Regions from separate parts of the Neobacillus oceani genome, predicted to be linked through region 1. Evidence: predicted binding sites of a transcription regulator. Region 1 holds the regulator's gene; each other region holds the start of a gene.
What was found. The regulator Rex, encoded in region 1, represses fermentation and respiration genes when NADH is low (regulators of the CRP and FNR family bind a similar motif). The targets are predictions, from matches to a motif close to TTGTGAAATATTTCACAA.
Positions count from the first base shown of each region.

Region 2: a site for Rex is predicted at 2,554-2,571, ahead of V1499_RS05810 (DoxX family membrane protein). Genes of this name have one in related genera too.
Region 3: a site for Rex is predicted at 5,816-5,833, ahead of V1499_RS05330 (YwiC-like family protein). Genes of this name have one in related genera too.
Region 4: a site for Rex is predicted at 4,307-4,324, ahead of V1499_RS21635 (AtpZ/AtpI family protein). Genes of this name have one in related genera too.

Region 1 covers NZ_CP143543.1:246,959-254,761, reverse strand. Annotated here, with positions in the region: gene groL (chaperonin GroEL) at 365-1,993, opposite strand; gene groES (co-chaperone GroES) at 2,051-2,338, opposite strand; gene V1499_RS01430 (lysostaphin resistance A-like protein) at 2,594-3,328, shown strand; gene V1499_RS01425 (YdiK family protein) at 3,325-3,525, shown strand; gene V1499_RS01420 (redox-sensing transcriptional repressor Rex) at 3,539-4,213, opposite strand; gene moaC (cyclic pyranopterin monophosphate synthase MoaC) at 4,275-4,769, opposite strand; gene V1499_RS01410 (ABC-F family ATP-binding cassette domain-containing protein) at 5,130-7,046, shown strand; gene tsaD (tRNA (adenosine(37)-N6)-threonylcarbamoyltransferase complex transferase subunit TsaD) at 7,264-7,803, opposite strand, start outside.
Region 2 covers NZ_CP143543.1:1,153,522-1,161,324, reverse strand. Annotated here, with positions in the region: gene V1499_RS05830 (DUF402 domain-containing protein) at 1-87, shown strand, start outside; gene V1499_RS05825 (AAA family ATPase) at 346-864, opposite strand; gene V1499_RS05820 (SRPBCC family protein) at 1,043-1,534, shown strand; gene V1499_RS05815 (GNAT family N-acetyltransferase) at 1,598-2,104, shown strand; gene V1499_RS05810 (DoxX family membrane protein) at 2,697-3,197, shown strand; gene V1499_RS05805 (CarD family transcriptional regulator) at 3,429-3,950, shown strand; gene V1499_RS05800 (MarR family winged helix-turn-helix transcriptional regulator) at 3,993-4,445, opposite strand; gene V1499_RS05795 (DoxX family membrane protein) at 4,768-5,268, shown strand; gene V1499_RS05790 (RrF2 family transcriptional regulator) at 5,368-5,808, opposite strand; gene V1499_RS05785 (sulfite exporter TauE/SafE family protein) at 5,976-6,848, shown strand; gene V1499_RS05780 (DoxX family protein) at 7,122-7,622, shown strand.
Region 3 covers NZ_CP143543.1:1,061,835-1,069,637, forward strand. Annotated here, with positions in the region: gene V1499_RS05300 (Crp/Fnr family transcriptional regulator) at 1-389, opposite strand, end outside; gene moaA (GTP 3',8-cyclase MoaA) at 779-1,795, shown strand; gene ric (iron-sulfur cluster repair di-iron protein) at 2,282-2,977, opposite strand; gene glp (gephyrin-like molybdotransferase Glp) at 3,199-4,464, shown strand; gene mobB (molybdopterin-guanine dinucleotide biosynthesis protein B) at 4,452-4,988, shown strand; gene V1499_RS05325 (respiratory nitrate reductase subunit gamma) at 5,330-5,779, shown strand; gene V1499_RS05330 (YwiC-like family protein) at 5,892-6,614, shown strand; gene V1499_RS05335 (Crp/Fnr family transcriptional regulator) at 6,712-7,404, opposite strand; gene V1499_RS05340 (YjzC family protein) at 7,653-7,803, shown strand, end outside.
Region 4 covers NZ_CP143543.1:4,306,345-4,314,147, reverse strand. Annotated here, with positions in the region: gene upp (uracil phosphoribosyltransferase) at 36-665, shown strand; gene V1499_RS21645 (AAA family ATPase) at 770-1,552, opposite strand; gene V1499_RS21640 (S8 family serine peptidase) at 1,698-4,007, shown strand; gene V1499_RS21635 (AtpZ/AtpI family protein) at 4,402-4,623, shown strand; gene V1499_RS21630 (ATP synthase subunit I) at 4,630-5,001, shown strand; gene atpB (F0F1 ATP synthase subunit A) at 5,025-5,738, shown strand; gene atpE (F0F1 ATP synthase subunit C) at 5,807-6,013, shown strand; gene V1499_RS21615 (F0F1 ATP synthase subunit B) at 6,201-6,722, shown strand; gene V1499_RS21610 (F0F1 ATP synthase subunit delta) at 6,719-7,255, shown strand; gene atpA (F0F1 ATP synthase subunit alpha) at 7,280-7,803, shown strand, end outside.

The sequences.
Region 1 (7,803 bases):
TGGCATGAATCGGGTCATGAAATTAAAAATAAGATGATCATTATTAAGTATTAATTGAGTTAAAAACTGCCCACGAAGGTTACTCTATAATCTGGCCCTTAAATGGAAAAAGAGCGCTGATCCTTATTCAAGGATTGCGCCCTTTTCATGAATTCTAGATTTCGAGACAATATTATTAACGAACCTTCTTATAATATGGAAGAAAAGGCCTCCCAACAGTTTAGCAAACTGATGAAAGACCTTCTCCTATAGTTAGCTTTTTGTCATAGGTTTCCATGTTTTTTATAAAACGAGGACCAATCCGAGGACAAGAAAAGCATATTATCATATTAGAAGTTGATATAACAAGGTTTCAAAACCCTAATTACATCATGCCGCCCATTCCGCCCATGCCCATGTCAGGCATGCCGCCGCCTTTGTTTTCCTCAGGCTTGTCGGCAACAACTGCTTCAGTTGTCAGGAACATAGCCGCAACGGATGCAGCGTTTTGAAGCGCGGAACGTGTAACCTTTGTTGGGTCAACGATACCGGCATCGATCATGTTCACCCATTCGCCAGTAGCAGCGTTGAAACCAGTGCCGATTTCTTCACGCTTCAGGCGGTCAACGATGACAGAGCCTTCGAGGCCTGCGTTTTGCGCAATTGTGCGGACAGGCTCTTCCATAGCGCGAAGTACGATGTTCACGCCTGTTTGCTCGTCGCCTTCAACCTGGATTTCAGCCACTTTGTTGTAAACGTTCAAGAGGGCGACGCCACCGCCGGACACGATTCCTTCTTCAACAGCAGCACGAGTTGAGTTCAGGGCGTCTTCGATACGAAGCTTGCGCTCTTTCAATTCTGTTTCAGTTGCAGCGCCGACCTTGATGACAGCTACGCCACCAGCCAATTTCGCAAGGCGCTCCTGCAGCTTTTCACGGTCGAACTCGGAAGTTGTTTCTTCAAGCTGAACGCGGATTTGGTTTACTCGCCCAGCGATTGCAGCTGAGTCTCCAGCGCCTTCAACAATTGTTGTGTTCTCTTTGGAAACAACAACCTTGGAAGCACGGCCAAGAGATTGGATTGTTGCGGATTTAAGGTCACGGCCAAGCTCTTCTGTGATAACTTCGGCGCCAGTAAGGGCAGCGATGTCTTCAAGCATAGCTTTGCGGCGGTCACCGAAGCCAGGAGCCTTAACAGCAACAGCGTTGAATGTACCACGAAGCTTATTGACTACCAATGTAGCAAGCGCTTCACCTTCAACATCTTCAGCAATCAGCAATAGCGGCTTGCCTTGCTGGACAACCTGCTCAAGGACAGGAAGGATTTCCTGAATGCTGGAAATTTTCTTGTCAGTAATCAGGATATACGGATTATCAAGGACAGCTTCCATCTTATCGGAATCTGTAACCATATATGGAGATGCATATCCGCGGTCGAATTGCATACCTTCTACTACATCAAGTTCGGTAGCGAAACCTTTTGATTCTTCAATCGTAATAACACCATCGTTGCCAACGCGCTCCATTGCTTCAGCGATCAATTGGCCGACTTCTGGGTTGTCAGCGGAAATCGCCGCAACTTGGGCGATGGATTCTTTTCCTTCGATTGGCTTGGAAATTGCCTTCAATTCTTCAACGGCAACCTTTGTCGCTTTTTCAATCCCCCTGCGGAGAACCATTGGGTTGGCGCCTGCGGTTACGTTTTTCAGGCCTTCACGGATCATTGCCTGCGCAAGGACAGTCGCAGTCGTTGTACCGTCACCGGCAACATCGTTTGTTTTGCTTGCCACTTCGGCAACAAGCTTGGCACCCATGTTTTCGAATGCGTCTTCAAGCTCGATTTCTTTCGCGATTGTAACACCGTCATTTGTGATAAGCGGTGAACCGAATTTTTTCTCAAGAACAACGTTGCGCCCTTTAGGCCCAAGCGTGACTTTAACAGCATTTGCAAGAGCATCTACACCGCGAAGCATTGAGCGGCGCGCGTCTTCACTGAACTTAATGTCTTTTGCCATAGTTCAAAAACCTCCTCAAGTCAGATAAAATTAGGTATGTGCCCTGAGTTCAGGCAATTATTCGCCAATAACGGCGTGGATATCGCTTTCACGAAGGATTAGGTATTCAGTTCCCTGGTACTTTACTTCTGTGCCGGCATATTTTGAGAAGATGATACGGTCGCCGACAGATACTTCCGGAGCTACACGCTCGCCGCTATCGAGAACACGGCCGGAACCTACTGCTACAACTTTGCCCTCCTGCGGCTTTTCCTTTGCAGTGTCAGGCAAAACAATGCCGCTTGCAGTCTTTTCTTCAGACTCGACAAGCTCAATGATAATGCGATCGCCAAGTGGTCTTAACAATTCAAACAACCTCCTCAAATGGTTTTATGTAGTCGCTTATTAGCACTCTGTTCAGGTGAGTGCTAACACAATTATTATAATAATGAAAACCCGTTTTTTTTGCAAGCACGAAGCATGAATTTTTTTAAAAAAAATCAACCTTATGAGTATGTCCGCTTTGGCAAAGGCTATACAGGAAGGTTTCATGATTGAAATAAGTTTGCCTTTGTGAGTAGAATGAAAAGTGATGCAAAAAGTATAAAGGAGCTTGCCATTTTGAAACGTGAATACGGTTGGATTCTTATTGTATATATCGTCATGCAGCTTTCGAGCCTGGTGGGGGTCCCCCTTTTGGCAATCGTCCTTGCCAGCGCGGGGAACAGTCCCCAGGAAACGCAGATGTATGCCTTAAATTACTGGCTGATAATCAGCTTTGTGTCGGCATTCCTGATTACGTTGTTCCTCCTGCGAAAAGAAATGGCCAGCTCGCTTCAAAACAGGAACGCTGCAAATTTGCCACAGTCCATCTCATGGGCCGTCGGCGGAATTTTCCTCGCCCTTTTCGCGCAATGGGCCGCCGCCATAGTGGAGCAAATGCTTGGGATTAAAATGGGTTCGGATAACACCCGTTCAATCATGCGGATGATTGACAATTTCCCCGCGGTGATTCTCATCAGTTCGGTCATCGGCCCCATCCTTGAGGAAATCGTGTTCCGAAAAATCATTTTCGGCAGCCTTCACAAGCGGTTTAATTTCTTTGTTTCCGCATTGATCAGTTCCGTTATCTTCGCAGCCGCGCACATGGAATTTGAACATATCCTGATTTACTCGGCAATTGGATTCACATTTGCTTTCCTTTATGTCCGGACAAACCGGATCATTGTTCCGATCATTGCGCACGTCATAATGAATACGCTCGTTGTTTTGATGCAGAGTATTTACCGTGAGGAAATTGAGAGATTCCTGCGTGAAGCAGAACAGATGCAAAACTTTATCGGAGGGTTTTTATGAGGCAATCACCATTGTTTTCCGGCATCGTGTACCTCCTACTCGGAATTTTGTTTACATATTTCGCAGTTGGGAGCGTAAGGGACGAAGGCTGGGGTTTCTTTTCCTATCTCCTCGTTATTTTGGCCACCTTTGATTTCGGGGCGGGCATAAGGATGATCGGTTTACATTACAAGCTAAAACGAATTCAAAAAAAGTGAGCCCCTTTTAGGCTCACTTTTTTGCTTCTTCTGCTTCTTCGGAAAAGTCCGCTCCGGGATAATTTTTCAGGAAGTAAATCAACGACTGCAATTCAACAGCCAGGTCGATATGATGGACCCGGATGGAGCGCGGGACATTCAGCCTCGCAGGCGTGAAGTTTAAAATTCCTTTCACATTTGTTTTAACGAGCCTGTCTGTAATCGGCTGGGCAACGGAAGCAGGTATGGTCAAAATCGCTACCGTAACATTGTCATTGTTCAGGTACGCTTCAAGGTCATCCAGGCTGTGGATTGGGACGTTGCCAATTTTCGTCCCCACTTTATCGGGATCAACGTCAAAGGCTACTTCGATTTTTGTATTATTGTTTTTCAGGAAATTGTAGTTCAAAAAGGCAGTCCCAAGGTTTCCTACCCCGATAAGGGCGACCTTTGTAAGCTCATCCTGATCAAGCGTCTTCCGAAAGAACCCAAGCAAGTAGTTTACGTTATAGCCGTAGCCCTTTTTGCCAAGGGCTCCAAAATAGGAAAAATCCCTTCGGATTGTAGCCGAATCGACTTTAACCGCTTCGCTAAGTTCCGCGGATGAAACTCTCTGCTTCCCAGAGGAATGCAAATTCTTTAAAAATCTGTAATATAACGGCAGCCTTTTGGCGGTTGCCTGCGGTATTTTCATTGTTTCAGTCACCATTGATCCCCTGCCCCGGTTTAATTTTTCTCGCAGGCCCCTGGCCATTCGCGGGAAATCTTGTTTACTGGACCTCTTGTTCTCGTTTAAAATCGCCATGCTTGCCGCCTGTTTTTTCAACAAGATAGGTAGGCCCGATTACCATTCCTTTGTCAACGGCTTTGCACATATCGTATATAGTCAATGCGCAGATGGAAGCAGCAGTTAGCGCTTCCATTTCCACGCCAGTATTTCCTTTCGTCTTAACTGAAGCAGAAATCATCAGCTTATGTCCTGCTTCTTCCTCTTCCCACCTGAAAGTGATGTCTACCCCTGTCAGCGGGATGGGGTGACACATTGGGATGATTTCCCATGTTTTCTTTGCTGCCATAACAGCGGCTACCTGGGCCACCGCCAGCACATCACCCTTTTTCATCTCATTATTCGTTATTCTTTCATAAATGTCTCGATTTACAGTTATGCTTGAGCGGGCGATTGCCGTCCTGGCTGTTTCCGGCTTATCGCTGACATCGACCATTTTTGCTCTGCCCTCTTCATTGAAATGCGTAAATTCAGCCATCCTAAAAACTCCTTTCCCAAAAACGGAACAACCTGGCAGATCGACCCCGTTTTCCCGAATGGGGCCCTGGCCGTTTTTCTAACCTTTTCCCTATAGTTCAGTTCTATGAGTTATAAAAATAATACACTATTTTCAGGTAATTGTGTATGCTCTTTGTTCCATGTTTCACATATGTTCCATTGTTTTTTAGCTTTTCACGAGATTAAGTCCCAATATTTTTAAAAAATTGTCATATTTAGCTCCTTTTCCCCTGTCATACGAGCTTAAACCATCAGCGGAAAACCATACCTGGAGGATGGTTCACTCATTGCCGAGCAACCCCTTATGGGTTACACTCTAGATAGTAATGGGGTGAAAAGAATGATTTTGCTTCAAGTGAATAACCTTGAAAAATACTATGGCGCTGAATTAATTTTATCGAACATAAAGCTTGAGCTCCAAAACAGGGACCGCGTTGCCCTGGTCGGCAGGAATGGCGCGGGGAAATCGACGCTCCTCAAAATAATCGCCGGCCATATCGGACATGATGGCGGCGAAATCATTAAACCGAAAGATGTTACCATCGGCTATCTCGCGCAAAATACGGGTCTCGAATCCTCCTTGTCGATTTGGGATGAAATGTTGAAGGTTTTCGAACCAGTCCGTAAGCTTGAGGCTTCGTTAAGGGAACTGGAAGGGCAAATGGCGGATCCGTCCATTATCGGCAATTCCAGTAAATACGAAAGAGTTTTAAAGGATTATGACGAACTGCAGGTCCGATACAAGGAGATGGGGGGGTACCAGTATGAGGCGGATATCCGTTCCGTGCTCCATGGACTCAACTTCCATACCTTTGATTATTCAACAAGTATCTCAAGCCTGAGCGGCGGCCAGAAAACACGCCTGGCGCTCGGGAAGCTGCTGCTAGGGAAACCCGACATCCTTATATTGGACGAGCCCACGAATCACCTTGATATTGAAACACTTTCATGGCTTGAGTTGTACTTGCAAAATTATCATGGCGCAATTCTCATTGTTTCCCATGACCGATACTTCCTCGACAAGGTCGTCAATCAGGTATACGAATTGTCCCGCCGGCAAATCCACCGGTTTGTTGGCAACTACAGTTCCTACCTTGTTCAAAAGGCGGAAAACTATGAGCGTGATTTAAAGCAGTATGAAAAGCAGCAGGATGAGGTGGCTAAACTCCAAGAGTTCATCCAGCGGAATCTTGCCAGGGCCTCAACGACTAAACGCGCCCAAAGCAGGAGGAAAAAACTCGAGAAGATGGAGCTGATGGACCGGCCTTCAGGAGATGAAAAATCGGCCACCTTTTCGTTTGAAATCGAGCGGCAAAGCGGCAATGACGTTTTGCTTGTTGATGCCCTTGCCGTCGGATATGAAGCTCCGGTTGCAGCGGACCTTTCTTTTTCCATCACAAAGGGTGACAGCATCGCGCTTGTCGGACCTAACGGAATCGGGAAATCAACCTTGCTCAAAACGATTATAAAAAACCTTCCGGCACACGCGGGCTCAATCCACTACGGTACAAACGTCATGATAGGCTATTACGACCAGGAACAAGCCAATCTTAGGTCGAATAAGCGGGTCATGAATGAGCTTTGGGACGAGTACCCTCTGAAAACTGAAAAAGAGATCCGAACAGTTCTCGGAAACTTCCTTTTTTCCGGAGATGATGTCCTCAAGCCCGTTTCCACTTTAAGCGGGGGTGAAAAGGCGCGCCTCGCCCTGGCCAAATTGATGCTGCAAAAGGCGAATTTCCTTATCCTCGACGAACCGACCAACCACCTTGACCTTGACAGTAAGGAGGTTCTCGAAAATGCGCTTATCGATTATCCCGGCACAATCCTGTTCGTGTCACATGACCGTTATTTTATCAATCGGATCGCAACAAAGGTTCTGGAACTGAAAACGGATGGCTGCGTGGAATATCTCGGCGATTATGATTATTTTCTCGAAAAGAAACAGGAAATGGCTGAGCTTTTAGCGATGGAAAAGGCCGCTTCTGCATCGGTTACCGAAACTCCTGCCGCCAAAAATACGTTCCAGCAGGATAAGGAATCCAAGAAACTTGAGCGGCAGCGAAAACGGAAGCTGGAAGAGATTGAAGCCAAAATTGAAGAACTCGAAGCGCTTATTGAAGAAAACGAATCGCTTCTTTGTGATCCGGAGGTTTATCAGGACCACGAAAGGGTACTTGTTATTAACACTGAAAATGATAAAGCCCGCCAGGAACTAGATCAGTTAATGGAACAATGGGCGGAACTTGCTGACTAAAGCGCGGGGCTTCCCTGCGCTTTTCCACATTTTTATACACAATAAAATTGCTGTTATATCAGTTATCAACGGACTTATCCACTTTATCCACAGAACCCATCGTTTTTATCCACATTATCAACAGGAACACCCGTGCTTATCCACAAAGCGGTGAATGCGAGAAAAATTTTTATCCACAGCAAAAAGGGCTGCGAAATATTTTCGCTGCCCTACAATGTCAATTATATTTTTCAATATCAAGGCCCGGGTTTGCATTTAAAGCCAGGCTTCCCCGGATGCCTTTTTCAAACATAACGCTCCCCGCTGCCGCAATCATGGCCGCATTGTCCGTGCAAAGCGACAATGGCGGAATGACAAGCTCTATTCCTTCACTTTTGCCAAACGCCTCCTCAAGAGCCTTCCTCAGCCCCTTGTTGGCCGCAACTCCTCCTGCAAGCAGTACCTGTCCCACACCATATTCATTCGCCGCCCGGACTGTTTTTTCAACAAGAACCTCAATGACACTTTCCTGGAAGCTGGCTGCCAGGTCTTCAGGTGCAATTGACTCTCCACGCTGTTCTGCATTATGGACAGTATTGATAACGGCCGATTTTAAGCCGCTGAAGCTAAAATCATACGAACCTTCTTCAAGCCATGCACGCGGCAACGGAATGACAGCTATACCTTCATGGGCCAGCCGGTCAATATGCGGCCCACCAGGGTAAGGCATATTCAGGACTCTGGCCACTTTGTCATAAGCCTCGCCCGCCGCGTCATC
Region 2 (7,803 bases), 910 kb from region 1:
CTTAAACGGCTGCTGGCCAATAGCGACTTTCTATTGCTGAAATTGGCACACGATCATAGAGACCTCCTGCTCGAAAAGTTGGAGTAGTTTTGTAAAATGAAGACACTTTCACTTCGGTTTCTCCCTCGAAACTGTCTTCATAATCCAGATGAAGACACTTTCACTTCGGTTTCTCCCTCGAAACCGTCTTCATAATCCAGATGAAGACACTTTCACTTCAGTTTCCGGCTCGAAACTGTCTTCATAATCCAGATGAAGGCACTTTCACTTCAGTTTCCGGCTCGAAAGTGTCTTCATAATCTAGATGAAGACACTTTCACTTCGGTTTCCGGCTCGTAACTGTCTTCACTTCCCCATAAACTGTTTCAGCTGCCTTCTATTCTTCAATACTATGATTTTATCATTGTAGAACGAGTAGTTTTTAAAGAAATTCGGCTTCCCGTTCTGCTCAAAGTACCTGTTCCATTTGAACATCTTAAGGAAGATTTCGTATGTAACTTTATAATGTGCCTTTTCGCGGCCAAGTTTTTGCATTATGAATCTCTTGATAATCCTGTATGTCCTGACTGAATATGCGGGGTCGAGAAAAACAATGGCGTCCGCCTCCCGGAAGCTCCCTGCTGTCCATTCTTCATTATGTACTCCTTCTATAATCCAGGCTTCCGATTTCAAAATAGCATCCAGGTATTCCGCCCGCTCTTCCTCAGTCCTTCTCCTGTCCCCAGCCGGGTCCCTATCCCATACAACATTGTCCAGTTCATAATAAGGGATATTCCATTCCTCAGAAAGCTTGCGTGCCAATGTCGTCTTCCCACTTCCAACAGAGCCTATGATGCGAATCTTTTTCACAGCACTTTCCTGCAAAAATCTCACCACCTAAATGTTTCTTATTGAAAGGCCTGTCACCTAACAATCTTTTAATTCATGTTCACTTTGAGCCTATTATAATGCATTCCCATTCCTACTAGTCTGAATTTTCTTTAAATGTATATAACTGTCATGTTACTATTTATAAAAGGAATTTGCACTTGGAGGGATTGTCTTGAAAACTGCTTCTAACACTTTGATGGTTTCACAAGAGGTAATTGTAAATGCATCGCTTGATCTCGTATGGTACGCGTGGACACTTTCTGACAGGGTATCGGCCTGGTTTGCTCCGGAGGCGGTGATTGAACCGAGGATTGGTGGCGCGTATGAACTTTATTTTATTCCAGGCAATAAAGAAGGCATGAATACGAGAGGCTGCAAGATTACCAACCTTGTGAACAAGAAAGAACTTCATTTTACATGGAAAGGTCCCGACCAGTTCGCAGGCATTATGAACGATGGGGATAATTTAACAGTTGTGAAAGTTAGCCTGGAGGAAATCGGTCCAGAAAGAACGAAGGTGACGGTCGAACATACCGGCTTCAAGGCGCATGAACAATGGACGGAAGCACTTCAGTGGCATAAAATGGCCTGGTCTGGCGTGCTTGGCAGCCTTAAATCCGCAATCGAAACCGGTAAGGGCGATCTTTGCTGCCAGCCAGAATAATGACTTTTAAAATTTCAGCTTGGCTTTTCAAGCAAAAAGAACTAGGCATTCATGGAGGTACATATGGAAATCACAATTCGGAAAGCAACTGTCGAGGATGCCGAAGCAATTGCCAAGGTTCACGTCGCGAGCTGGCAAACAACCTATAAGGGCATTATGGACGAAGGATTTTTGCAAAGGCTGAGTGTGGAGAAGCGAAAGGAATTGTGGCTGAACAACATTCCGCGTGAAGAAAATATCGTCCTGGTCGCGGAATTGGATAGCGAAATCGTCGGCTTCGCGGATGGGTCGCCTGTAAAGGAAGGCGAATACCCCGGCTACGACGGCGATGTCACGTCGATTTACTTTTATGAAAAGCATCAGGGGAAAGGGTTTGGAAAGAAACTCCTGAACAAGCTCCTTGATGAGTTCAGGCAGCAAGGCTTCACGAGCGCTATCGTAAAAGTTCTTGAGGACAATGCGGCATGCAAGTTTTATGAAGCCCTTGGGGCAAGGCGCATTGATGAAAATATAATAGAGGTCGCAGGAGGAAAAGCGAATTTGCTTATTTATGCCTGGGACGAACTTTAAGGTTCAATCATCACCGTTTACAATATTTTTAAAAAAGTGGTTTAAAGCGGTTTCCTCCCGGGTATAGAGATAATGTAGCTTCACAGAACAGGGATAACCGGGAAGTGTGAAGGTTGATGGTAACAGTACATTGACGAATGTTAATGTGGATCGGTTATCGGACTGTTGTTGTGATTGCCTACTTTGGAGAAAGATTTGCTTTCTCGGGCGACGGCAAGTGTTCGCCAACAGTATATTTAGCAGTAGCTGCTAAATTGGGGCAGGGTTTGACTGCTGAATAGGGCAAGTCTCACTCCTCAAATTCCCCTACAGAGGGGATGGAGAAAGCCTGTACCCGAGCCGGTAGAGGCTTTTTTCATTGTAAAAATAGTGTGGCCGCAATTCAATCATGGATTGCGGCCTTTTTGTGTTCATCGCTTTGTTCTGGATTATAGACTTACCGTTTCCATTTGTGACCATTGTCACATCTTCGTCAAGAAACTTTGTCTAATTGTTGAATAAACTGGAAACCCCCTACCGATACGTTAAAAATCGGATTATGATAACAGTGTAAACAACATAATTAAATTTTTAACGAAAAGGGGAATTATCCATGTTTAACTCTTTCTTAAGAAAAAATAATATCGCCGCCGCACTTCTCGCTGTCTTACGTATCTATCTTGGCTACATGTGGCTATCTGCCGGTTGGGGCAAAATCACTGGTGGCTTTGATGCTGCAGGATTCCTGAAAGGCGCTGCCGCCAACCCGGTCAAAGGCCCGGACGGAATCGTCTACGGCTGGTATGTTGACTTCCTGAATGCCTTCGCGATTCCAAACGTCGAACTGTTCAACGTCCTGATCCCTTGGGGTGAATTCCTTGTCGGCCTTGGCTTGATTCTCGGATGCCTCACTTCTGCGGCAATGTTCTTTGGCCTTGTGATGAACTTCAGCTTCATGCTTGCAGGCACAGTAAGCCATAACCCAACTGACGTCCTGATGGGCTTCATCATCCTTGTCGCAGGCGCCAACGCAGGCAAATACGGCCTTGACCGCTATGTGCTTCCTTTCATCAACAAGACTGTTTTCAAAAAAGAAGCCCGGCTTCAAGAGTAGGTCATTAGCCTAACTACGAAATAAAAGCTACCCCAATCACAACTTGAAAATTTTATAAATAATGCCTGCTTATTGAATTTCAATAGCAGGCATTTTTTTATTTCCGGATGGTATTACTAGACTATCCAGTTGAAAACCATATCAAAAATTCCCTATAAAGTCAACCAAGTTGACAATATTTTTATTTCGTGATATTATAAACTTAGTTGACAAATATTCCGAGGTGAGCAAATGTTTTCTATTGGAGACTTTATGATTTATTCCGCACACGGCATTTGCAAGGTTGATGATATTTGTGAAAAAACAGTGTCAGGCATTACAAAGACTTACTATGTGCTGCATCCTATCGACAGTATTGGCCACTTAACGATAAGCAGTCCCGTGGATAACGATAAAGTGGCTATGCTGGAACTTATGAGTAAAGAGGAGGCGAATGAACTCCTTGAATCATTCCAATATCCTGGAGTAAAATGGATTGAAAACCCCAATTTTCGTTATAGGCAATATAACGATATAGTAAATACGGGCAATCGAAAGGAAATTGCCAAAGTTGTAAAGACACTGATGCAAAAAAAGCTGGATGCTGAACTTCATGGTAAAAAACTTTACGAATCAGACCGCAAGCTGCTGGAACATATCCAACACGTCTTATTTAAAGAATTGGCTATATCGCTGGAAACTACAGTTGAAAAAGTACATGATATCGTAATACAGTTTGTTAAGCAATCAACTAAAAAAAGAATGCCATTGTAAATGTTCCTGGCATTCTTTTTTGTGGTCTAATTTCCAATGATTTTATATCTTCCAATCGAGCTTTAAAAGATTTTTAAGTTCCTCTACCTTCTCCGCACCGATGTTCTCTGCGATTTTGTTTACAAGCTGGGCCTTAAGGGCTACGATTTTTTCGTAGCATTCTTCACCTAAAGGAGTTAGCTGGATACATTTCTCTTTCCTGTTGTTTTCTGCATTTCTAATTTCCACTAAACCTTTTGCGGAAAGGTTTTTTATAAACTTATGGATCGCCTGGCGGGAAATTTCCACATTCTTTGTCACATACGATATGGTCGGCTGTTTTTTATAAATTCTGGCCATGATATACCACTCAGAATTTGAAATATAAATCTCGCTATTGTCGTTCCAGGCTTTTCCCAAAATGCTTCTGAGCAAGCTATGCCGCTCGCTGATTAAATCTATAAGATCCAAATTTTCCAATTCAGATTTTGAGTTCAAGGGATTCACTCCATTCACCGTCTTCGCCCCTACTATACAAAACCGATAATTGGTTGTCAAACTGGTTTACAACGATCTTGCATCCATTTTTAAGCGGGCAGCTTTCGTAACAGGGTCTGCTGTACCCCCCCATACGACCGGCTGCCAAATATCGTTTCACGATTAATAAGCGTTCAACTCCGCTTTTATGAGGCCATTTGTGACCAATGTCACATCTTTGTCAAGAAGCTTTGTCTATTTGTTGAATAAACCGGAAACCCACTACCGATAGGTTAAAAATCCGATTATGATAACAGTGTAAACAACATAATTAAAATTTTAACGAAATGGGGAATTATCCATGTTTAACAAATTCTTAAGAGAAAACAAAATCGTTGCCGCTCTTCTCGCCGTTCTTCGGATTTATCTTGGTTACATGTGGCTGACTGCAGGCTGGGGCAAAATCACTGGAGGCTTTGACGCTGCAGGATTCCTAAAAGGCGCCGCCGCCAACCCGGTCAAAGGCCCGGACGGAATCGTCTACGGCTGGTATGTCGACTTCCTGAACGCTTTCGCGATTCCGAACGTCGAACTGTTCAACGTCCTGATCCCTTGGGGTGAATTCCTTGTCGGCCTTGGCTTGATTCTCGGATGCCTCACTAGTGCCGCAATGTTCTTCGGTCTTGTGATGAACTTCAGCTTCATGCTTGCCGGTACAGTTAGCCACAACCCAACTGACATCCTGATGGGCTTCATCATCCTTGTCGCTGGCGCCAATGCTGGCAAATACGGCCTTGACCGATATGTGCTTCCTTTCATCAACAAGACTGTTTTCAAAAAAGAAGCCGTGCTTCAAGAATAGGCTGATACTAAAATAATGAAGAAAAGGCTCTTCCATGCGGAAGGCCTTTTTATTTACTCCACCGGGCTCCACCCATCGCTAACAGACCCATGCTTTTTTTTAGCTTTCGCATGAGTCCGGCAGCTTCCTATCTACTTTTCCATCCAGCAAATCCTTTAAAGTCGTGCTGTCGAGTAATTCGGCAACCGTATCCCGGATCAGCGCCCACAAAGGCTTCAACAGGCAGCCTTCTTCCAGCGGGCAGCTTTCGTACGAAGTGATGCTGACACACCCCATTGGCGCCAGCGGCCCTTCCAGGTTGCGGATGACGTGGCCAATCACAATTTCACTCGGCTTTTTGCTCAGTTTGTATCCACCATTAACCCCTCTTTTGCTTTGGACGTACCCATTTCGTTTCAGCTGCAAAAGGAGCTGCTCCAAATAATTGATTGGCACAAGTGTCTTATCAGAAATCTCCCCGATTGGAACGAGTTTATCATCATTTCCCCCTAAACAGATGAGTGCCCGCAGCGCATATTCCCCTCTGCTTGACAGCTTCATTGTGGCACGCTCCTTCTAGGCATTCGGACTATTTTTCCCAATTGGTTAGAACCAACAATTTTGTCCGTACATACAGTAGGTTACAAACCTGATTAGATTAGTCGACAATTAGAGAATGCCCTTTTTCATAAGTCTATTCAGGACATTTTTAAAAAGGAGAGATTTTTTTGAGGAGGCTAATTGTTCTGGCTTTGATTGGATTGGCCGCCCAACTTGTGGACGGTTCACTTGGCATGGCTTATGGAGTAACTTCGACCTCATTGCTCCTGATGTTCGGGATTGCCCCAGCTGTCGCATCCGCATCCGTCCATATGGCGGAAGTCGTTACAACCGCTGCCTCGGGCGTGTCGCATATACGCTTTGGCAATGTTGATAAGCAGGTTGTTTACAGGCTGATCATCCCAGGTTCCATTGGCGCATTCATTGGCGCCTGCTTTCTGGGAAGCATACCCGGCCATCTCATTAAGCCGTACATCTCTGTTTTTTTACTTATGCTCGGCGTTTTTGTCCTTTACCGTTTCCTGTTTAAATTCAATCCCTCGAAAAAACCTGCCAAAGGCAAGTTCGGGAAAAAATTCTTCATTCCGCTTGGTTTCATTGCGGGCTTTTTTGACGCGACCGGCGGTGGAGGCTGGGGCCCGATTGCCACGCCAGTCCTGCTTACAAGCAATCGGATGGAGCCAAGGAAAGTTATCGGGTCGGTCGATACAAGCGAATTCGCCATTGCGGTTTCTTCCACACTTGGATTTCTTTTGACATTGGGCTGGTCCACGATCAATGTCCAGTGGGTGCTTGCCTTAATGATTGGCGGGATCATCGCCGCTCCTATTGCCGCCTGGCTTGTTAAAATCATTCCCACCAATCTGCTTGGGACTCTCGTGGGAGGCATCATTATCCTCACGAATATCCGGACATTGTTCGGTGCTTTAGATGTTTCTCAGTCGATTGCACAGTATACGTATTTTGGGCTCATCTTCCTTTGGGCCGCCTCTGTCATTGCTGTGATTTATAAAATAAAGAAGGTCGCTGTTGAGGTTTAGGGATAAGAGAGGATTAAAAGTAGATGACCCCAATCGCTTTTCCTTGTTAATGAAAAGCTGGGTAAGGCGAGCGTAAATTGGCTGCCAACATGCGGTAAAATAGGCTCTATTTCGCTGTCCTAATCACCCATTGTGACCGTTGTCACACCTTCGTCAAGAAGCTTTGTCTATTTGTTGAATAAACTGGAAAACCCCTACCGATATGTTAGAAATCGGATTATGATAACAGTGTAAACAACATAATTAAATTTTTAACGAAAAGGGGAATTATCCATGTTTAACAATTTCTTAAGGGAAAACAAAATCGCTGCCGCTCTTCTCGCCGTTCTTCGGATTTATCTTGGTTACATGTGGCTGACTGCCGGCTGGGGCAAAATCACTGGAGGCTTTGACGCTGCAGGATTCCTGAAAGGGGCCGCCGCCAACCCAGTCAAAGGCCCGGACGGAATCGTCTACGGCTGGTATGTCGACTTCTTGAACGCTTTCGCCCTTCCAAACGTCGAACTGTTCAACGTCCTAATTCCTTGGGGTGAATTCCTTGTCGGCCTTGGCCTCATCCTTGGCTGCCTCACTAGTGCCGCAATGTTCTTCGGCCTTGTGATGAACTTCAGCTTCATGCTTGCAGGCACAGTAAGCCATAACCCAACCGACATTCTGATGGGCTTCATCATCCTTGTAGCTGGCGCCAACGCTGGCAAATACGGCCTTGACCGCTACGTACTTCCTTTCATCAACAAGACTGTATTCAATAAAGAAGCTAGGCTTCAAGAGTAAACTGATACTAAAATAATGAAGAAAAGGCTCTTCCAACCGGAAGGCCTTTTTTATTTACTCCGCCAGGTCCTCCAGTCTAAAGGGCGCTAACGGACTCGCGCGCTTTACTTAGCTTTGCACGAGTCCTGCAGCTTCGGATCTCCTTCCTCCCCTGTTCACACCAGTATAAAAAAGTTCCGCT
Region 3 (7,803 bases), 810 kb from region 1:
CGGAAATGGTCGCTCATCCATTTCATAAATTCGAATGCGAGTGTGCTGTTTTGGAAAATTTCCGTTTCAATGACGTCTTTGCGTATGGCAGCGATCTCGCCTTCCTCAAGGACTTTGGCGCTTAGAAGGTATTTCGGGTTGGACGTGAACAGGGTCAGTTCGCCGCAAATATCGTTTTCTCCACATATTCGGAGTGATAGCTCCCGTCCGTCGGAAGTAATCTTGCTGATTTGGATTTTGCCGGAGAGGACGATGTACAGTTCTTCCGCTTCCATCCCTTCCTGGAATAAGTAGGAGCCCCGTTCCGCACGGAATTTTCTGTCTGCGAATCGCAAAAGTTCTTTTATTTCGATGGAGTGGGTTGGTTTCATGGCCTTTACAGCTCCCATAGGTGCCACCTCTTTACATTTTTTAAATTGTCAGTTAGTTGTCTGTGATTTTTGTTACTCTCATTGTATATCAGTTTCTTCCTTAGGGACGTCGATAACAATGACAATATAGTGAAAACTGAAAAGCTCTTGCGGCTTTTGAAAGAAAAGTGAACTTTATTTGAATTCTTCATCCAAAGCGGTCCTCTTTTACCAAAAGAGGGTAAAGATGTGCTAGAATGTATAGATAATAAAGTTAACATTATGTTTATGTGGTTATTGGTATGTGTTTTTGGAAAAGCGTCCGCTCGGTCCAAGGGCTATTCTTTCGGGGCGGCTGGAAATGCTGATGGTTTCCTTAAAGCCAAGGAAGCGGTTTTGGCTATATCCTGAATATTGGAGCTGATAAAATGGAAAAATCCATTATAAAAGATAAGTTGAATAGGCCGCTGAGAGATTTAAGGATTTCGGTTATCGACCGCTGCAATTTCCGCTGCCAGTACTGTATGCCCGCGGATAAATTCGGCCCGGATTTCGTATTTTTGCCAAAAAGCGCGCTGTTGACATATGAAGAGCTTGAGAGGCTGGCGAAAATTTTCGTTGGGCTCGGAGTGGAAAAGATCCGTCTGACCGGCGGAGAGCCGCTTCTCCGAAAAGACTTGCCAATCCTCGTTGAAAAGCTCTCGAAAATTGATGGGTTAAGCGACATTGGCCTGACAACGAACGGAGTACTGCTTCCGAAGTTTGCGGAACAGTTGAAGACGGCTGGGCTAATCAGGGTTAACGTTTCCCTTGATAGCTTGAATGACGAGCTGTTCGGGGAGATTAACGGCCGGAATGTTGGTACGAAGCCGGTCCTTGACGGTATTGCAGCTGCAAGGAAGGCCGGCCTGGGCGTTAAGGTGAATATGGTTGTGAAAAAAGGCTTGAACGACCAGGAAATTCTTCCGATGGCTGAATACTGCAAAGAGAATGGGCTGCAGCTCCGCTACATTGAATATATGGATGTCGGCAGCACAAACGGCTGGAAGATGGATGATGTTGTTACAAAAAAACAGATTTATGATGTTCTGAAAGAGAAGTTTGAGCTTGAGGCGCTGGAACCTGCTTATTTTGGCGAGGTGGCCAAGCTATACCGCTATAAAGGGACCGATATTGACGTAGGGTTCATCACTTCGGTATCGGAATCGTTTTGCAGCAGCTGTACCCGATCGCGTCTGTCGGCGAACGGCCAGCTTTTCACCTGCCTGTTCAACGGCAACGGGCATGATATCCGCAATTTCCTTAGGAACGGTGCGACGGATGAGGAGCTTGCAGAGCGGATCGCTTCGATTTGGCAGGGGCGCGGTGACCGTTATTCCGATGAACGGACCGAGGAAACGGCTGCAAATCGGAAGAAAATCGAGATGTCCTATATTGGAGGATAAGTTGAAGAGGCTGAGCCCGGACGTGTGTCGGGAGCGGCCTCTTTTTTGAATTTTTTAACGGGGTGCCGATTGAACCCGATAATAATGCCGGATAACCGATAATAAAGCCGAGTAACCCGATAATAAAGCCGATTAACCCGATAATAAAGCCGGGTAACCTGATAATAAAGCCGATTAACCCGATAATAAAGCCGATTAACCCGATAATAAAGCCGGGTAACTCGATAATTAAGCCGGGTAACCCGATAATAAAGCCGGGTAACCCGATAATAATGCCGGGTAACCGATAATAATGCCGGATAACCGATAATAAAGCCGATTAACCCGATAATAATGCCGATTAACCTGATATGCCAAACGCTGGACTATTAATGAATGCTTTGGACCTAAACACCAATTCCAGATAGTAACCATTATTGGATTTATATAAAAAACAAAAAGCCTGCCGGGTTCAGTATCCGGCAGGCTATTGGTTTCCTAAAAAGCTTAAAAATACCTGGGGAACAGGATGTTGTTTTCAAGATGAACATGCATGAACGTTTGCTCTTCCAGCATTTCAAGCCGCTTGTAGACGAGGCGGTAAGTGCCGCATGCATCGGCTGGTGGGGTGAAATCGGAAGTGATTTCTCGTAGCTCCTTCAAAAGCGCGCCAGCATGATCATGTTCTTTTTCGAGCTCCTTAATGTAGTTCAAAGCATGCTCGCGGTCTTCAATCGTATTGGCATCCAACTGCCTGATTAAAGGAAAGACGGTTTCTTCTTCTTTAGCGACGTGCTCGAGCATTTCTTTTTTCAGTTCGTAATAAAGCTCATACACTTTCAATAGTTCCGGGCGGTGGCCGCCATGGACACGGGAAACCTTAGTGACATATGGGCTCAGGTTCAAAAATTCTTCGCGGAGTGGGTGGTGGTAATCCGCAATGACATGGTCGATGATTGTATCGGAGTCGGAATCGGTCCAAACCTTCAGGTCGGTCTCAGTGCTGCTGCTTTTTTCAATGACATCGGCCAGGTTTGCCATCAGAGTGCTGAGGTCGACGCCGCCAGCAGCGGCAGCATCCACAATCGGCGTTGCCCCGCCACAGCAGAAATCAATCCTTACACTTTTGAATACATCGGCTGTTTTGGGAAATTCATTCACGAGATCACGAACAAGGGTTTGTTCTGAGTATGTTTGTGACATATGTTTATATCCTCCTTGTAAAAGGTAATAATTATTTTCTTAGCTTAAGAATACGACACTCTTTTTGGAAACATGGTGACGCGCATCACACCTGAGAACTTTTTTCAATCGGAGCTTGATTTTGCCAATAAACGTTCACATTCCTTATTTGCCATCGAATGGGGTTTCGGCTACCCTTATAAGGGAGATGTATATATTGTTAAGGTACTGGAGATGATGGCATGGTTGAAATGAGGAGGCCGATAGCTATCGGCGAGGCTGTGAAGCGGATTATGGATTGCAGGCAATCGGGTAATACCGAATTCATATCAATTAATGAGAGTTATGGCCGTTTTCTTTCAGAAGATTTGGTCGCCACGAGCGATGTCCCCCATTTCACACGGGCCCCGTATGACGGGTTTGCTGTCCGATCAGTCGATACACAGGAAGCAGGGCTTGACAATCCCGTTGAATTTGAAGTGATCGACCATATCGGGGCTGGCCAAACGACTTCAAAAGTGCTCGGCGAAAAACAGGCTGTCAGGATTATGACCGGAGCGATGATGCCGGAAGGGTCCGATGCGGTCATAATGCTCGAACTCGTCAAAACGGCGGAGCGCGATGGCAAAAACTATATGACCATCAAGCGGAAAATCAAAAAGGGCGAAAATGTCTCCTTTCAGGGAGAGGATGCAAAAGAAGGGGAAGTGCTTGTAAAAAAGGGCACGTTTATTAATCCTGGAATCCAGGCAATGCTCGCGACATTCGGCTATGCGAACGTACCGGCTGCAAAAAAGCCCGTAGTCGGCCTTTATGCGACAGGCACTGAGCTATTAGGGGTGGACGAGCCGCTTGTACCAGGAAAAATACGGAACAGCAATTCATATATGATTGCCGCCCAAATTGAACGGGCCGGAGGGAAAGTGGAGTATTTCGGCAGCCTTCCCGATGATTTCGATACGTGTTTTGAGGCTGTCAAAAATGCGCTAAATAAAGTCGACATGCTTGTGACAACCGGTGGTGTTTCGGTCGGGGATTACGACTACCTGCCGGCCATCTATGAAAAACTGGGAGCGGAAGTTTTGTTCAATAAAGTGGCGATGCGACCAGGGAGCGTTACCACGGTTGCTGTACATAACGGCAATCTTCTGTTCGGGCTTTCTGGGAACCCTTCCGCCTGCTATGTAGGATTCGAGCTGTTTACAAGGCCGGTCATCAGGACAATGCTCTGTTCCGAAAGGCCACATTTGCGTAAGGAAATGGCAGTCCTAGATACTGATTTCCCAAAAGCTAACCCGTTTACCCGATTTGTCCGAAGCACCATTTCTTTCAAGGAAGGGCGGCTGTTCGCCACGCCAAGCGGGCTTGATAAATCCAATATTGTCATGAGCCTGGCCGGTGCGAATTCGCTGATGATTTTGCCCGGGGGGACGAGAGGGTTTGAAGCGGGCATGGAAGTTGAAGTGCTTTTGCTTGAAGACCAGGAAGGGAGCGAATGGCCATGGTAAGGCCATTCGTTTTTCAGCTCGCAGGGTACCAGAACAGCGGGAAAACAACCCTTGCGGAATCCATGATCCGGCTGCTTAAAGAGGCGGGGTTGTCTGTTGCATCCATGAAGCACCATGGGCATGGAGGCAAGCCCGACATTCCGGAGGGGAAGGATTCTAGCAGGCATATGGCAGCAGGTGCCGACGCAGTCCTCGTTGAAGGCGGTGGAAGGCTTGTCCTCCAGGCGGAAAAGAAATTATGGGCGCTTGAGGATCAAATAAACCTTCTTTGTGCGTTCAACCCTCATGTGATTTTAATCGAGGGGTATAAATACGCCTCCTATCCGAAAATCATCCTGCTCCGGAACAGTGAGGAGGACAAACGTTTACTTGAACTAGAAAATATCATCGCAGCCGTGTACTGGGATAATGAGCCAAAGGTCAATGCTAAATACCCGCTTTACCCACTATTGGACAAACAAACCCCTGGCTCCCTCGCAAAATTAATACTTGAGAAAATCGAGTGCCAGGATCCGCAGAAATAACTGATGGGGTCTGGCACCTTTTTTCATTACTTTGGAAACAACTCGAAACAAGTTATCGTAATCCAGCTTAAGCGCCTAGCCCCTCGAGGTCTTAAGCCGGTTCCCTCCGGAGGGCTGGCCCGTCCTCGGAAATGCCCGCATTTCCTTCGTGCGTGGGCGGATTCAGGGATGTCATTCAGTGTCCTGCGGGCCCCGTCTTATGCTTGTCGGGGCTGACCAAGGCGCTTACGCATTTTGTTTGTCAAGAGAACTTTTTTCGACAAGAGTTACTTTTGTCACTGAATTGTCACGTTTCCTTCGTTAGAATGGGAGATGGTTGTGGATTTTAGGGGGTTGATGGGATGGAGTTGTTACAATGGTTTGTCTGGCTTGTCTATCCTTATACCGTAGCTGCGGTTTTGGGGATGGGCATTGTATGGCAATATGATACTCAGGATCAATTTGGGAATATGCAGCGGAAGTCGGGGATGATTTTGAACAGGATTGTAAAGATGCTCTGGCTGCTGACGACACTAACCGGGGTCGGCTTAATTGTGTTTAATGGCGCAACAGGTGAATTGGCGGCCATGGCCGGGTGGATGATTGGCTTTTTGCACTTTAGCCCTAATATGGAGATTTTGAAACACGCTTCGTTATTAATGCAGATCCATGTGATCTTATTATTTACTTTTTTGCTGTTTTTCTCCTTCACTAAATATGTTTCAATCGTTTTTAAACCAATTCATTTATTGAAAACGTTTTCTTTCGGCAAGGAAAAACAGGGAAGCCATGCCAGTTGGCGAAGGGTTTAATCGATGTTGCCATTTTTGACACTTTTACGCTTCAATATGTGATGCATTTCACTTTGCTGCATTTTCCGTTCCATTATAGTGAAGGTAAGATGCTAAGCAAGAGGTGTTGAAAATGAAACTATTTATGCCAAAACAACATGGCGCATGGGCGATGGCCATCCTCCCATTCTGGCTAGGGGCTATCTCCGGCGGTTTTCTGTGGGAGCACATTCCATTCTTTTTCGGCTGGCTGTTGCTTTATTTATCAACGTATCCCATGCTTCTCCTTTTCAAAAGGAAGAAACTTCGCTTTCATACAAAATGGACGCTAATCTATCTTGTGCCGGCTATTTTTTTGCTGATGTTTCCGCTTTTGGAGCGGCCGTCCGTTGCATGGTTCGGAGTAATGATGCTTCCGTTTTTCGCAATAAATGCCTTTTTTTCGTCGAAAAATAATGACAGGGCCCTACTGAATGACATTAGCGCGGTATTTGCCTTCTCCCTAGCCGGAATTGCAAGTGCGTACTTGAATACCGGAAAAGTGAGCGGAGAAGCGTTTCTCGTTTTTACCGTTTCATCTCTTTTCTTTATCGGCAGCACATTTTTTGTGAAAACGATGATCAGGGAAAAACGGAGCATCCATTATAAGTGGATATCCTGGTACTACCATACGATTGTTGCGGCGGTTTGGCTCGCTTTTGGGCAATGGCTTGTTGCTCTCGCTTTCCTCCCAAGTTTAATGCGCGCCATCGGTTTTTATGGAAAAAGCCTTACGCCGAAACAAATTGGCATTTATGAAATTATTAACTCGGCGATTTTCTTCACCCTCATCGCCATTTGGCTAATAGTAACATAAAAAGGGAGAACCAAATACGCAAATATAAAGCCTGCCGGGCTATTGCACACGGCAGGCTTTTCTTATGGAATAGTGCCTGAACGGCGCTTACCCATTTTTAATCTATATTGCAGATTTCCTTCGGACAGTTTTCACAGTCGATTTCCTTTTTTAAATAAGCGAGCTGATGGATAGTGATGATTCCTTTATTGATTGAAATGACGCCTTTTTTCCGTAACTCGCTCAGAAGCCGGTTCACGACCTCACGGGACGTTCCGCAAAAATTGGCAACTTCCTGGTTTGTAAGGAGAAGGTCGATCAATATACCGTTGCTTGTCTTGACGCCATAGCTGTTCGCCATTCGAATCAATGTTGAATAGAGAGCGCCCTTTTTCCCGTGAAGCACAAGATCGCGGAATTTCGTATGTGTTTTCCTGTAATGCTGGCTCATCCATTGCATGAATTCTAATGCGAGCGCCTGTTCACTGGCAAGCTTTGCCTCAAGGGTATCTTTCATTATGACAGCAACTTCACCGCTTTCGGCCACTTTGGCACTTAATAAATTTCTTGGAGTCGAGCAAAATATATTCAATTCCCCCATCAAATCGCCCTCGGAACAAATCCTTAGAGTCAACTCTCTTCCGTCAGGAATAATTTTGCTGATTTGAACCAAACCGCTTAAGAGGACGTATATCTTTTTTGACGGTGAGCCTTCTTGAAAAAGAAACTGCCCTTTTTCAATTTTTTGAATATGATGGGTATACTTGAGCAATTCGGTCAGTTTTGCGGGCGCACCTGCATAGGATTGCATGTTAGCCACCTACTTTCTACACAAATTCTGCTGCTATCAAGGGGCAAATGTAATTTATTACTATAATTATATTGCTAACGAAGGAAAAAAACTATAGAACTGGATGAAGGTTCATACAAAAGTCATATTCGACATTATTTCTCGGGAAATAATGACAAAATATCCCCTTAATCAGCGGGTAAAGGAGTGGAATAATAAAGATAGGGGGCAGTTGCGAATGTCCCCTGATGTTGGAAGGAGGAAGGTAAATGGGACAAAATCGTCAGTTTAACCCAGGCCAAAAAGCGCCTAACAATGGTACTTATATTGAAATTGGCGATACTGGGAGCGGGGTAATCAATCCTAGGAAAATCTATCTAAAAAAAGGGCAGCCATTTCCGGAAGCTTCCAATCACGAAA
Region 4 (7,803 bases), 520 kb from region 1:
TTCAAGAGGATACTACTAGTAAAGGGGCGATTATTTTGGCAAAAGTATACGTATTTGACCACCCGTTAATCCAGCATAAACTCACCTACATACGTGATAAAAACACCGGAACAAAGGAGTTCCGCGAGCTTGTCGATGAGGTCGCTACGCTAATGGCGTTTGAAATCACCAGGGAAATGCCACTTGAGGACATTGAAATTGAAACTCCCGTAAGTGTGACGAAATCAAAGGTCCTTTCTGGTAAAAAGATAGGGATTATCCCCATCCTCCGTGCCGGAATTGGGATGGTCGATGGAATTCTTAAGCTAATCCCAGCCGCAAAGGTTGGCCATATCGGACTCTACCGTGACCCTGCGACTTTGATGCCGGTTGAATACTACGTGAAGCTGCCAAGCGATGTTGAGGAGCGTGAATTTATTGTCGTCGATCCAATGCTGGCAACAGGCGGATCGGCCATCGAAGCAATCAATTCCCTGAAAAAGCGCGGAGCCAAACATGTGAAATTCATGTGCCTGATTGCCGCCCCTGAAGGCGTGGAGGCTTTCAAAAACGCTCATCCTGACGTTGACATTTTTATCGCTGCCCTTGACGAGAAACTGAACGACCATGGGTATATCATCCCTGGCCTTGGCGATGCTGGCGACAGGCTTTTTGGAACAAAATAATTTTCGAAAAAAACCGAACGGATACCAAATCTGTTCGGTTTTTGCATGTAGCGAGAAAAATATGACTGGCGAAATGAAAAGCCAGATAGGAGGGCAGCCATATATTAAAGATGCCGCAAAAATCGCTGCGGATCGTCGAGAAAATCCTTTGTCAGCCGGACATGCTCTACATCCCGGTAATCCGTTTTCGTAAATTCACCATCATCCAGTGTGTAAATATCGGCTCCCGGTATGGCCATCAGCATGGGGGAATGGGTAGCAATGATGAATTGCCCGTTTTCTTTTACCATTTCCAGAATCAACGATATGAGCGAAAGTTGCTTGATGGGGGAGAGCGGCGCTTCCGGTTCGTCGAGAATATACAGTCCATCGGGGCGGAACCGTGCCTGGAACAAATCAAGGAAGCTTTCTCCATGAGAGCGGACCTCAAGCCCCTCCCCATATAATTGTTCAAGTTCATAAAGCGTGCGCGCGTAGGGCAATACTTCCAGGCTATAGGGATCCCGTTCCTTGATTTCCCGATAGGCTTGCCGCGACTCTGCTTTAATTTCAGCGAGCTTTCTGGAATAGGTGATGAAATCATTTGCCCTGAAGAAAAAGCCATTTTTTGTCCGGACACTCCACGAGAGTTTCAGCTTCTGCCCAAGCTCCCGGGCCGGCGCGAGAGCCGGATCGGTATCAATCGGCTCGCCTCCAATCAGGATGCTGCCGCAATTTGCCGCAATTGCTTCAAGGAAAGTCGATTTTCCTGTCCCATTCTCTCCAACCAAAATCGTAACTGGGTTTTCGAATGCTAATTCCTTGAAATTTTTAATTAGCGGCAGGTTGAATGGATAATGACTTTCCTCTATTTTTTTTGTAAAGGCCACTTTTCGTAAAAGAACCATGTAATTCCGCCTCCAAGCATTGTTGCTTTTTACAATAGCAAAAAGCACCCAGGATGGCGAGGACATTCTATCTTTTATGAATAGTCTGAGGTATCGAATAGAATGACATTTTTATTCAAACCCTATCAGAAAAAGGACAGGGTATATGAAAAAACTAATAAGCACATTTATTATTGTATTTCTCCTCCAACCGGGTACCGAGGCGGCTTGGGCATTAAAAATCCCCCCCTTACCGGAAATGAAACCCCAAGAAGTGAAAAGAGGTATTTTGATCCTGAAAGAGCCTGCTTCACAGGAGGTGGCAAATCAGGTTTTGCGAAAATTTCCATCTATTAAGGTGCGGCATATCTATTCAGAGGCTTTGAATGGCTTTTCAATCGAGGGAAAGCTGGAAGAAATCAGGAAGCTTGAAAAAGATTCGAATGTGGAGTCGTTCTCCGAATTGCAAACTTATCGTATCGAAGAAGAATTGTCGGGTCATGGGAATAGCCATAAAGGCATCCGGCCGATTCCATCCAACAAAATAAACGTCAATCTAAAACAATTACAGGGAGGCTTGGATACAGAAGAGATTCAAGCCAATGGAGCGGCAATGATTGGTGCGAATAGGCTCCGTGGCTTTTTTGACAGGAATGGCAAAAGGCTGACCGGAGAAGGAGTGATAGTGGGCGTAATTGATACCGGAGTAGATTATACACATCCGGACTTAAGAAGAAATTATGGTGGCGGCAAGGATTTGGTCGATAAGGATGAGGATCCGATGGAGACAAAGGAACCGGGGGAGGCAGCGACAATCCATGGTACCCATGTCGCGGGCATTATCGCAGGTAACGGAAAAATCCAGGGAGTGGCGCCCCGTGCAACCATCAAAGCATATAGGGCGTTGGGGCCTGGCGGAAAAGGGACGACTGAACTTGTACTCGCTGCCATTGAAGAAGCGATCAAAGATCGGGTGGATGTTCTGAATTTATCTCTTGGAAACGCCGTCAACGGGCCCGACCTTCCCGTCTCAACCGCGCTAAACCGAGCCGCGGAAAAAGGGATTGTCCCTGTTGTTTCATCGGGGAATTCAGGCCCAGGCCAATGGACGGTGGGAGCACCGGGAACGGCCACCAAAGCCATTTCCGTCGGTGCGTCGACGCCATTCATGAAGGTTCCCACTATTATTATAGAAGAAACAGGAAAAAGAATTCGGATTGAAAAGATGGCAGGCTCGGGAAAGTGGATGCCGGGGCCATTGGCTGAAATTGTGGACGGCAAGTTTGGCAGGCCGGAAGAATTAAATGGCGTAAGAAATAAAATTGCCGTCATCAAGCGTGGAAAAATTACCTTCACGGAAAAAGTGAAACATGCCCTTGCGGCGGGAGCAAGAGCAGTCATTATTTATAACAACACAAAGGGTATTTTTTACGGCAATTTGGAGGAATCCGTTCCTATACCAGTGGGGACGGTGTCAGCGGCGGCTGGCAATCAGCTGTTAAGAAGCGGGAGACCCGTTAGAATCGAGCTAATTGATGATAGTGACAGGCTTGCGGCTTTCAGTTCGCGGGGACCTGTCACCGGAACATGGGAAATCAAGCCGGATGTGGTAGCCCCGGGGGTGGCGATTACAAGCGCGGTTCCCGGCGGTTACCTTGCTCTCAATGGGACGAGCATGGCAGCTCCACATGTCGCGGGAGTGTGCGCTCTCCTTAAACAGGCGCATCCCGAATGGGAGCCGGCGGAAATGAAGGCCGCGTTAATGAATACAGCTATTGTATTAAAAAATAGCCATGCCCAGCCGTACAGGACATTTGAACAGGGGGCTGGAAGAATCCAGGCCGACAAAGCAGCCGCTCCGGCGACACTTGTGCTTCCCGGCTCGCTCACTTTCGGAAAAATTGCCAAACCAATTTGGAAGGCATCACAAAACAGTAAACTGATTGTTAAAAATGTGAGTGGCAAGACAATACGCTATTCGTTTTCGATTCCCCCTCAGGATGATGGGCTGGCCTGGAAACTGCCTCTCCCCTTTACCTTGGGTACCGGTGAAGAGAAGAGGGTGCGTGTGACAGTGACTGCAGACCCGTCCGTTTATAAAGGGAGGATTGTCGATGGGGCATTGTTGCTACAAGCTGATGGTAAGCCTATTCGAATTCCTTTTATCCTCGCGCTTACCGAACCGGACTATCCAAGGGTGATGGGATTCGCCATGGGGGAGGGAGACAGGCCGGGAGTTTTCCGCTATGAGGTTTACCTACCTGGCGGTGCGGATGAATTCGGCATCGCGCTTTTCCGCCAAAACGATTTCCGATTTGTGGGCTTCCTTGATTATGGGAGGAAGGTCGGCAGGGGGATGCTGAAACGGGAAATCAATCCAGTAGTCCTTCCGGAACCGGGAATTTATATTGTAAAAGTATTTGCGAGAAAAGCGGGAAAAGAGGATTTTTTTGAAACGACCGCCCAATTTAATTGAAAGAAAACGGCTCCTAGAAAAGGGAGCTTTTTTGTTTTGAAAAAACGAACAAAAAAAGAAGGAATTTAGCGCTGAAAACAGATGAAAAAAAAGGCTTTTTGTTATGGAACACAAGATTCACTTCACACATAGTGAAAACGCTTCCAATTTAAAAACCTTCCCCTATATGCGGTTTCTGGCGAAAAAAGTCGTTTCCCCCCTATGTTTGTGAATAGATTAACCGCATTTGGATTGACAATAACAGGGTGCTATTGTATGCTTACAAAGGGCATAAAATGATAGGGTTTACATAGCATTCCTGGGGAAATGTTGCACATTGAAACAGGATTTTTTCATACATATTTTTTACGATGTTTTGCCCGATTTCCATTCTCGAAGCAGGGGATGTAACCGTATGCGAAGGAACGACCGAACCCCATTCCAGGCAATGGCGCTTATGTCGGGAATCCTTGCCCAGTTGGCCGGATCCGTGCTCATCGGCATTTTTGCGGGCAGGTGGCTCGACGGCAAAGCTGGGACGGAACCGCTTTTCCTGGTCGTTGGGCTTTTCCTCGGATTGGCGGCCGGAATCTACGCCATGCTCCGCCTCGTTAAGCAATATTATTCAGGAGACTAACATGATATGTCCGATTTAAGGGCCATTTATTTCCGCGTCAGAAGATACCTCTATTTTTTACTTTCATTATATGTACTTGGCTGGGGATTTACCGCGCACAAACCTATTTTTGCCGGACTCGTTTTGGGGACAGCCTGCAGCCTGTTCAATTTGTGGCTCATGGTAAGGAAAACAGACAAGTTCGGCGATGCTGTGATGAAGGGCAAAAAGGTGCGGTCACTCGGGTCTTTCAACAGAATGGCCACTGCTGCCCTTGCGGCAATTATCGCGTTGAAGTACCCCGAACAATTTCATTTAATCAGCGTTGTGGTGGGATTAATGACATCCTATATTGTCATTATGATAGATTTTTTAAAGCAAGCCTTTTTACGCAAATAGCAAGAGAAGCGAGGTGAATACTATTGCATCATGAAAATCCTATAGTGGGTCCGTTTTTTGGTCTGTATTTCAACATGGCGAACATTCTGATGATCACAATCGCGTCGTTAGTTGTGTTCCTCATCGCAGTCCTGTCAACACGCAGGCTGGCCATGAAGCCTACTGGAATGCAAAATTTCATGGAATGGGTCATGGACTTTGTCAAAGGCATTATCAATAGTACGATGGACTGGAAAACTGGCGGAAGATTCCACATCCTCGGAATCACCCTAATTATGTATGTGGCGATTTCAAACTTTCTAGGTCTGCCGTTCTCAATCGTCTACAAAAATGAACTGTGGTGGAAATCCCCTACCGCAGACCCGGTCATCACACTGACCTTGGCGACGATGGTTGTCGGACTGTCACACTACTACGGCATTAAAATGAAAGGGGCCGGAGCTTACGGCAAAGAATTCTTCAAGCCGTTCTGGTTCATGTTCCCAATCAAAATCATTGAGGAATTTGCGAATACCCTCACGCTTGGCCTGCGTCTCTATGGTAACATCTATGCCGGGGAAATTCTCCTCGCTCTTATTGCCGGAAGCATGGCAACCGGATTTTGGGGGAGTTTGGCAGCAGTTATCCCAATGCTGGCCTGGCAAGGATTCTCTGTCTTTATCGGCGCCATCCAGGCGTTTATCTTCACAATGTTAACGATGGTTTATCTGGCCCATAAGGTCAGCAGCGACCATTAATATATACCTGTTCATTATATGGACAAAAAAATAAACTTATTCACCATACATTAAGGAGGAGCTTTTAAATGGGTTCTATAGCAGCAGCAATTGCAATTGGATTGGCAGCACTCGGTGCAGGTATCGGTAACGGTCTTATCGTTTCAAAAACAGTTGAGGGCATTGCCCGCCAGCCAGAAGCTCGTGGTATGCTTCAGACAACTATGTTCATCGGGGTTGCGTTAGTTGAGGCGATTCCTATCATCGCGGTTGTTATCGCGTTCATGGTTCAATAATAGCTGGGCATTGTTCAATAATGGCGAAGATCATTCCATAATGAACCTTCGCCATTGCTTTATGCCCTGTTTTTATGTTGGGTAAACCATAGAAACATCCATCAGAAGTAATTGACTTGTAAACTATTTTCACATACACGTATCCGGGGCTATCTCCGGAATGACTCTTGAAGGGAGTGACTCGAGGGTGTTGACAAGCAGTTTTGTTTTGGGTGCGGCAGAGCCCCTATTTAACGGCGGGGATATTCTTTTCCAGCTCGTCATGTTCATTGTGCTGATGGCACTGCTCAAAAAGTTTGCATGGGGTCCATTGATGGGCATCATGAAAGAGCGTGAAACACATATTTCCAATGAGATCAGCCAGGCTGAAAAAGCGAACCAGGATGCCAAAAAACATCTTGAGGAGCAGCGTGAACTTTTAAAAGAAGCGCGCCTTGAAGCACAAGGCCTTATTGAAAATGCCCGAAAACAGGGCGATGTCCAGCGCGAGGAAATCATTTCGATCGCCCGCGCCGAGGCAGACAGGATCAAGGAATCCGCAAAGCTTGAAATCGAACAGCAAAAGGAACAGGCTGTCGCGGCTATCCGCGAGCAGGTTGCTTCCCTATCCGTCATGATTGCCTCGAAAGTTATTGAGAGGGAATTGGGCGAACAGGATCAGCAAAAGCTGATTGACGAATTCATTCAAGAGGCAGGAAGAGGCCGATGAGCACATCGATAATCTCCAAGAGGTACGCGCTGGCATTGTTCCGTATTGCGAAGGAACGTGGCCTCCTCGACGCTATTGAAGAAGAAATTCGCGTTGTGAAAGATGTTTTTGCGAACAACAAGGAATTGAATGCGGTTCTGAACTCCCCGAGGCTTTCTTTGGATCAAAAGAAAGCGATTGTTGAGGGCGCTTTTACGAACCTTAACCCATATGTCCAAAATACCCTTATGATCCTCATTGACCGCCATCGTGAAAATGAAATTCCCGGAGTGGCGGATGGATTTATCGAGCTTGCCAATGATGCGAGGGGCATAGCCGAAGCAAAAGTTTACAGCGTCCGGCCATTGTCGGACGAAGAGAGCATCGCGCTTTCAGCTTCTTTTGCGGCAAGGGTTGGGAAAAATGCTCTCCGGATTGAAAATATTGTTGATACCGACCTTCTTGGCGGAATCAAAGTCCGGATCGGAAACCGAATTTTCGATGGCAGCCTGCGAGGCAAGCTGGACCGTCTTGAACGTAAACTATTGACCTAAGATTTGTAGATAGGGGTGAAACTCATGAGCATCAAAGCTGAAGAAATCAGTGCGCTGTTAAAACAGCAAATCGAAAACTATCAGTCAGAAATTCAAGTGAGTGATGTTGGTACAGTCATCCAGATTGGTGACGGTATTGCCCGTGCTCATGGCCTCGACAATGTCATGGCTGGGGAACTTGTTGAGTTTTCGAACGGCGTTATGGGGATGGCACAAAACCTTGAAGAAAATAACGTCGGTATTATCATACTTGGCCCTTATACGGAAATTCGCGAAGGCGATGAAGTACGCCGTACAGGGCGCATCATGGAGGTTCCGGTAGGCGAAGCGCTTATTGGCCGCGTCGTTAACCCGCTAGGCCAGCCAATCGATGGCATGGGCCCAATCCATACTACTAAAACACGTCCAATTGAAGCGGTCGCCCCAGGGGTTATGGACCGTAAATCCGTTCATGAGCCGCTCCAAACCGGGATTAAGGCGATTGATGCCCTTGTTCCTATCGGCCGCGGACAGCGTGAATTGATCATTGGTGACCGCCAGACTGGTAA